One region of the Streptomyces sp. NPDC006335 genome, then DNA from elsewhere that is predicted to be linked to it. Evidence: predicted binding sites of a transcription regulator. Region 1 holds the regulator's gene; the other holds the start of a gene.
What was found. Region 1 encodes HrcA, which represses chaperone genes, less so after heat shock. Its sites were predicted from a motif close to TTNGCACTCNGNNNNNCNGAGTGCNAA; they were not measured.
Positions count from the first base shown of each region.

Region 2: groL (chaperonin GroEL) is a predicted target of HrcA. The motif match lies at 1,659-1,685, and genes of this name have one in related genera.

Region 1 covers NZ_JBEXQX010000001.1:1,049,183-1,052,593, forward strand. Annotated here, with positions in the region: gene ABZ098_RS04745 (nitronate monooxygenase) at 1-101, opposite strand, end outside; gene dnaJ (molecular chaperone DnaJ) at 155-1,294, opposite strand; gene hrcA (heat-inducible transcriptional repressor HrcA) at 1,295-2,311, opposite strand; gene ABZ098_RS04760 (MBL fold metallo-hydrolase) at 2,462-3,190, shown strand; gene ABZ098_RS04765 (DUF3097 domain-containing protein) at 3,225-3,411, shown strand, end outside.
Region 2 covers NZ_JBEXQX010000016.1:40,613-44,023, reverse strand. Annotated here, with positions in the region: gene thrC (threonine synthase) at 1-351, shown strand, start outside; gene ABZ098_RS33865 (MoaD/ThiS family protein) at 387-662, shown strand; gene ABZ098_RS33860 (cold-shock protein) at 1,106-1,312, shown strand; gene groL (chaperonin GroEL) at 1,848-3,411, shown strand, end outside.

The DNA of each region.
Region 1 (3,411 bases):
GCGTCGGACACGGCGGCGGCGAGCCGCGGCACGGAGACGCCGCCCGCCATGGGGGCCTGCACGATCGGATGAGGGAAGAGATCGGTCAGTGCGGAGGACATGACGGCATGTTGTCACGTCCTCCAGACAAGTCCGAATCCAACCTTCACCCGGCTCAGGTACGCCCGTTGAACGCGTCCTTCAACCGCGAGAACAACCCCTGCTGCCCCGGCTGGAACTGCCCCGTGGGCCGTTCCTCGCCGCGCAGCTTGGCCAGCTCGCGGAGCAGTCGTTCCTGCTCCGGGTCGAGCTTGGTCGGGGTCTGGACCTCGACGTGGACGATGAGGTCGCCCCGGCCGCCGCCGCGCAGGTGGGTGACACCCCGGCTGTGCAGCGGGATCGACTGGCCGGACTGGGTGCCCGGACGGATGTCGACCTCCTCCATGCCGTCCAGTGTCTCCAGCGGCACCTTCGTGCCGAGGGACGCCGCCGTCATCGGGAGCGTGACCGTGCAGTGCAGGTCGTCGCCGCGCCGCTGGAACTGCGAGTGCGGGAGTTCGTGGATCTCGACGTAGAGGTCACCGGCGGGACCGCCACCGGGACCGACCTCGCCCTCGCCCGCGAGCTGGATCCGCGTGCCGTTGTCCACACCGGCCGGGATCTTCACGGTCAGCGTGCGGCGCGAGCGGACCCGGCCGTCGCCGGCGCACTCCGGGCACGGGGTCGGCACGACGGTGCCGAAGCCCTGGCACTGCGGGCACGGGCGGGACGTCATGACCTGGCCCAGGAAGGACCGGGTCACCTGCGACACCTCACCGCGTCCGCGGCACATGTCGCACGTCTGGGCGGAGGTGCCCGGCGCCGCGCCCTCACCACTGCACGTGGTGCAGACGATCGCCGTGTCGACCTGGATGTCCTTCGTCGTGCCGAAGGCCGCCTCGTCGAGCTCGATCTCCAGCCGGATCATCGCGTCCTGGCCGCGCCGGGTGCGCGAGCGCGGACCCCGCTGCGAGGCCGTACCGAAGAACGCGTCCATGATGTCCGAGAAGTTCCCGAACCCACCGGCCCCGAAGCCGCCCGCGCCACCGCCGCCGCCCTGCGAGAGCGGGTCGCCGCCGAGGTCGTAGACCTGCTTCTTCTGCGGGTCCGACAGCACCTCGTAAGCGGCGTTGATCTCCTTGAACCGCTCCTGGGTCTTCGGATCCGGGTTGACGTCCGGGTGCAGCTCGCGCGCGAGCCGGCGGAACGCCTTCTTGATCTCATCCTGCGACGCGTCGCGGCGCACGCCGAGAACGGCGTAGTAGTCCGTGGCCACTTACGACTCCGCCAGGATCTGTCCGACGTACCGTGCCACTGCGCGTACCGCTCCCATCGTTCCCGGGTAATCCATGCGGGTCGGTCCGACCACGCCGAGCTTGGCGACTGCCTCGCCGCCCGAACCGTAGCCGACCGACACCACCGAAGTGGAGTTGAGCCCCTCGTAGGCGTTCTCATGACCAATACGGACGGTCATGCCCGAATCCCCCGCCTCGCCAAGGAGTTTGAGGAGCACGACCTGCTCCTCGAGAGCTTCCAGGACGGGCCGGATGGTGAGGGGAAAGTCATGTCCGAAGCGGGTGAGATTGGCGGTGCCGCCGATCATCAGCCGCTCCTCGTTCTCCTCGACGAGCGTCTCCAGGAGAGTGGAGAGCACTGTCGAGACCGTACCCCGGTCCTCGGCGTCGAAGCCTTCGGGCAGGTCCTCGACGAGCCGCGGCACATCGGCGAACCGCCGCCCCGCGACCCGGCTGTTGAGCCGCGCCCGCAGATCGGCCAGCGAGGCCTCCCCGAAGGGGGCCGGGCAGTCGACCATGCGCTGCTCGACCCGGCCGGTGTCCGTGATCAGCACGAGCATCACGCGCGCGGGGGCGAGCGAGAGCAGCTCCACGTGCCGCACGGTCGAGCGGGTCAGGGAGGGGTACTGCACGACGGCGACCTGCCGGGTGAGCTGCGCGAGCAGCCGCACGGTCCGCGCCACGACGTCGTCGAGGTCCACGGCGCCGTCGAGGAAGTTCTGGATCGCGCGCCGCTCGGGCGCGGTCATCGGCTTGACGCCCGCCAGTTTGTCGACGAACAGCCGGTAGCCCTTGTCGGTCGGGATGCGCCCGGCACTGGTGTGCGGCTGGGCGATGAACCCCTCCTCCTCCAGGACCGCCATGTCGTTGCGGACGGTCGCCGGGGAGACTCCCAGGTTGTGCCGCTCGGTCAGGGCCTTCGACCCGACCGGCTCCTCGGTGCCGACGTAGTCCTGGACGATCGCGCGCAACACCTGAAGCCTGCGTTCACTCAGCATCGCGCACACCTCCAGCGGTCGTTTCCCTTGGCGCCTCGCCTGGCACTCTGTCCGTCCGAGTGCCAGCACTCCCGAGCCAGTGTACGGCGGTGGGGTACTGCCTGGGCAAGGCTGGTCCTGGCATGAGGCCTGTACGGCTAGCGTCGCGGTATGACGGTGACTTGGGAAGAGCTCGGGTGGGAGCGGGTCGCGACCGGGGTGGGGCGGTGCCGGCTGCCCGGCTGGGACTGTACGGCGGGCCTGGTGATCGGCGAGGACACGGCCCTGTTGGTCGACGCGGGCTCCTCTCTCGCGGAGGGCGCTCGCCTGCGCGCGCAGGCCGAGGAACTGGCCGGCCATCGTGTGACCCATCTCGCGTTCACCCACCCCCACTTCGACCACGTCTTCGGTGCGGCGGCGTTCGCGGGGGCGGAGGTGTTCGGCGCGGTGGGCGTGGAGACGGTGCTGGCGGGGCGGCTGGGCCGCGCGGAGCTGCGGGCGGACGCGGTGCGCAACGGTCTGGAGTCGTCGGTGGCCGACGAGGCCGTGGACGCCCTCGTGTCCCCCCGCCATCACGTCTCCGGCGAGTGGACGCTCGACCTGGGCGGCGGCCGCCAGGTCCTGCTGGCGAACGTGGGCCCCGGCCACACGGCCCACGACCTCGCCGTCCTCGTGCCCGGCTCCCCGGAGGTCGTCTTCTGCGGCGACCTGGTCGAGGAGTCGGGCGAACCGCAGGCGGGCCCGGACGCCGTACCGGCGCACTGGCCCGCCGCGCTGGACCGGCTCCTCGACCTGGGCGGCGAGGACGCGCGGTACGTGCCCGGTCACGGAGCGGTGGTGGACGCGGCCTTCGTGCGGGCGCAGCGGGACGCGCTGGCTGCCCGCTTCGGCGTGTCGTAGTGATCCCCCGCGTGGTTCTCCTATCGTCATCCGAATGCGCCAGTACTCCGCCGACCTGACCCCTCCGTGGAAGAAGCCGAAGCCGGTGCCCGAGGTGCCCGCCGAGCCCGGCCTGGTGGTCGAGGAGCCCGGCACCGGCTTCTGCGGCGCGGTGATCCGCTGCGAGGCGGGCACGGTGACCCTGGAGGACCGCTTCGGCAAGCACCGGGTGTTCCCGCTGG
Region 2 (3,411 bases), on a different contig from region 1:
CCGAACACCATCGCCAAGTCGCTGGCCATCGGCAACCCGGCGGACGGCCCGTACGTGCTGGACATCGCGCGGCGTACCGGTGGCGCGGTGGAGGACGTGAACGACGAGCAGGTCGTCGACGCGATCAAGCTGCTGGCGCGGACCGAGGGGATCTTCGCGGAGACCGCCGGTGGGGTGACCGTGGGTGTCACCAAGAAGCTGATCGAGAACGGGCTGCTGGATCCCTCGCTGACGACCGTCGTGCTGAACACCGGGGACGGTCTGAAGACGCTGGACGCGGTGGCGGGTACGGGTCTGACGGCGACCATTCGTCCCAACCTCGATTCGTTCCGTGAGGCCGGCCTCGCGTAGTCGTTGTTCGTTTACCTGACCGGAGGTCTTGAACCATGAGCGTTTCCGTCCGTATCCCCACCATCCTGCGCACCTACACCGGCGGCCAGGCCGAGGTGCAGGCCGAGGGTGGGACCCTCGCCGAGGTCATCGCCGATCTGGAGAAGAACCACACGGGTATCGCGGCGCGCGTTCTCGACGACCAGGGCAAGCTGCGGCGGTTCGTGAATGTGTACGTGAACGACGACGATGTGCGGTTCGAGCAGGGGCTGGAGACGGCTACGCCCGACGGGGCCGGTGTCTCCATCATCCCGGCGGTCGCCGGCGGGTGACCATATGACTGGTCATTACCTTCGGTAACAGAAATTACCGAGTGTTCATCCGATTGCCCCCTCCGCGAGAGAAGCGGAGGGGGCAATTCTCTATGGTTGAGCACGGTACAGTTGGGGAACCCGCTGCTTCCTTCATGCCGGGCGCATATGAGTTGCGACTTCGGATGCGGCGAGAAGTAGCCAAAGTGTGTGGGTTCTTTGCGTCTTATGCTCCTTTTGTGGGGCCCGACTTGCCCCGAATTCGGGCGAATTCTCACTACATTCCGGACCCCTTCCGTCCAGAATTCTCGTCCGATTGACCTGTTGCAGACGGCAGTTGGACAGATACATTCAGCCGCGGTCGACGCGTTCCGGCGCACGCCCCCAACCATGTGGGGGGTGAGGTCTGACCCGGATCCATGAAGTGTGGATCCGTGCAAGGGCCAGTAATAGGGGAGTTAGGCATGGCTCAGGGCACCGTCAAGTGGTTCAACGCGGAGAAGGGGTACGGCTTCATCGCGGTCGACGGTGGTGCGGATGTATTCGTCCACTACAGCGCGATTCAGATGGACGGCTACCGCACCCTTGAAGAGGGCCAGCGGGTCGAGTTCGAGATCTCGCAGGGTCAGAAGGGGCCGCAGGCGGACATGGTCCGTCTCGCGACTGGCTGAAGCACGCGCCGGGTAACAACAGCGTCGTTCTTCGTTCTTCTTCGAAGGGCTCGTACCCCATGGGGAGTCATGGGTACGGGCCCTTCGGCATGTGTTTTGGGTGGTTGGGCGGTTTCGTGCGCGGGTCCGGTGGGGGCGGGCGTTCTGCGCAGTTCCCCGCGCCCCTGAGTGTGTGCGGCGGCCCCTGATCGTGGCGCTGGGTGACTGCAACCTCCCCAGGGGTGCGGGGAACTGCGCGATCAGCCCCCACCGGCCGGTGGCCGCCCGGCAGCCCGACCCGGCCTCCCGCGGCGCGCAGTCCGGGCGCCCGGAACACAGCGAACCCGTGCCCGGTCTTCGGTAGGCGCTTGCACTCGACCATGCCGAGTGCTAATCATTGGCGTTAGCACTCTGAAGGTGAGAGTGACAAAGATGGACCGGGTCGGTGAGGCCCGCAGGCCTTGTGGGGCAAGGATCCACGGGCCGGCGAGCCGTCCGTCGCGGGCGCGGGCGCGGTCCGAAGGAATCACCCCCAGTCCTGGAGGGACCACTTCACATGGCCAAGATCATCGCGTTCGACGAGGAGGCGCGGCGCGGCCTCGAGCGCGGCATGAACCAGCTCGCGGACGCCGTCAAGGTGACGCTCGGCCCCAAGGGCCGCAACGTCGTCCTCGAGAAGAAGTGGGGCGCGCCCACGATCACCAACGATGGTGTCTCCATCGCCAAGGAGATCGAGCTCGAGGACCCGTACGAGAAGATCGGCGCCGAGCTGGTCAAGGAAGTCGCCAAGAAGACGGACGACGTCGCCGGTGACGGTACGACCACCGCGACCGTGCTCGCCCAGGCCCTGGTCAAGGAAGGCCTGCGCAACGTAGCCGCCGGCGCCAACCCCATGGCCCTCAAGCGCGGTATCGAGAAGGCCGTCGAGGCCGTCTCCGCCGCCCTGCTCGAGCAGGCCAAGGATGTCGAGACCAAGGAGCAGATCGCCTCCACGGCCTCCATCTCCGCCGCCGACACCCAGATCGGCGAGCTCATCGCCGAGGCGATGGACAAGGTCGGCAAGGAAGGCGTCATCACCGTCGAGGAGTCCCAGACCTTCGGTCTGGAGCTGGAGCTCACCGAGGGTATGCGCTTCGACAAGGGCTACATCTCGGCGTACTTCGCCACCGACATGGAGCGGATGGAGGCGTCGCTCGACGACCCGTACATCCTCATCGCCAACTCCAAGATCGGCTCCGTCAAGGACCTGCTCCCGCTCCTGGAGAAGGTCATGCAGTCGGGCAAGCCGCTGCTGATCATCGCCGAGGACGTCGAGGGCGAGGCCCTGTCCACCCTGGTCGTCAACAAGATCCGCGGCACCTTCAAGTCCGTCGCCGTCAAGGCCCCGGGCTTCGGTGACCGCCGCAAGGCCATGCTCGGCGACATCGCCATCCTCACGGGCGGCGAGGTCATCTCCGAGGAGGTCGGCCTCAAGCTGGAGAACGCGACCCTGGACCTCCTGGGCCGCGCCCGCAAGGTCGTCATCACCAAGGACGAGACCACCATCGTCGACGGTGCCGGTTCCTCGGACCAGGTCAACGGCCGCGTCAACCAGATCCGCGCCGAGATCGAGAACAGCGACTCGGACTACGACCGCGAGAAGCTCCAGGAGCGCCTGGCCAAGCTCGCCGGTGGCGTCGCCGTCATCAAGGCCGGTGCCGCGACCGAGGTCGAGCTCAAGGAGCGCAAGCACCGCATCGAGGACGCCGTTCGCAACGCGAAGGCGGCCGTCGAGGAGGGCATCGTCGCCGGTGGTGGCGTGGCCCTCATCCAGGCCTCCTCGGTCTTCGAGAAGCTGGACCTGGAGGGTGACGAGCTGACCGGCGCCAACGCCGTGAAGCTCGCCCTGGAGGCCCCGCTCAAGCAGATCGCCGTCAACGGTGGTCTCGAGGGTGGCGTCATCGTCGAGAAGGTCCGCAACCTGCCCGTCGGCCACGGCCTGAACGCCGCAACCGGTGAGTACGTCGACATGATCGCCGAGGGCATCATCGACCCGGCGAAGGTCACGCGCTCTGCCCTGCAGAACGCCGCCTCCATCGCCGCGCTGTTCCTCACCACCGAGGCCGTCATCGCCGACAAGC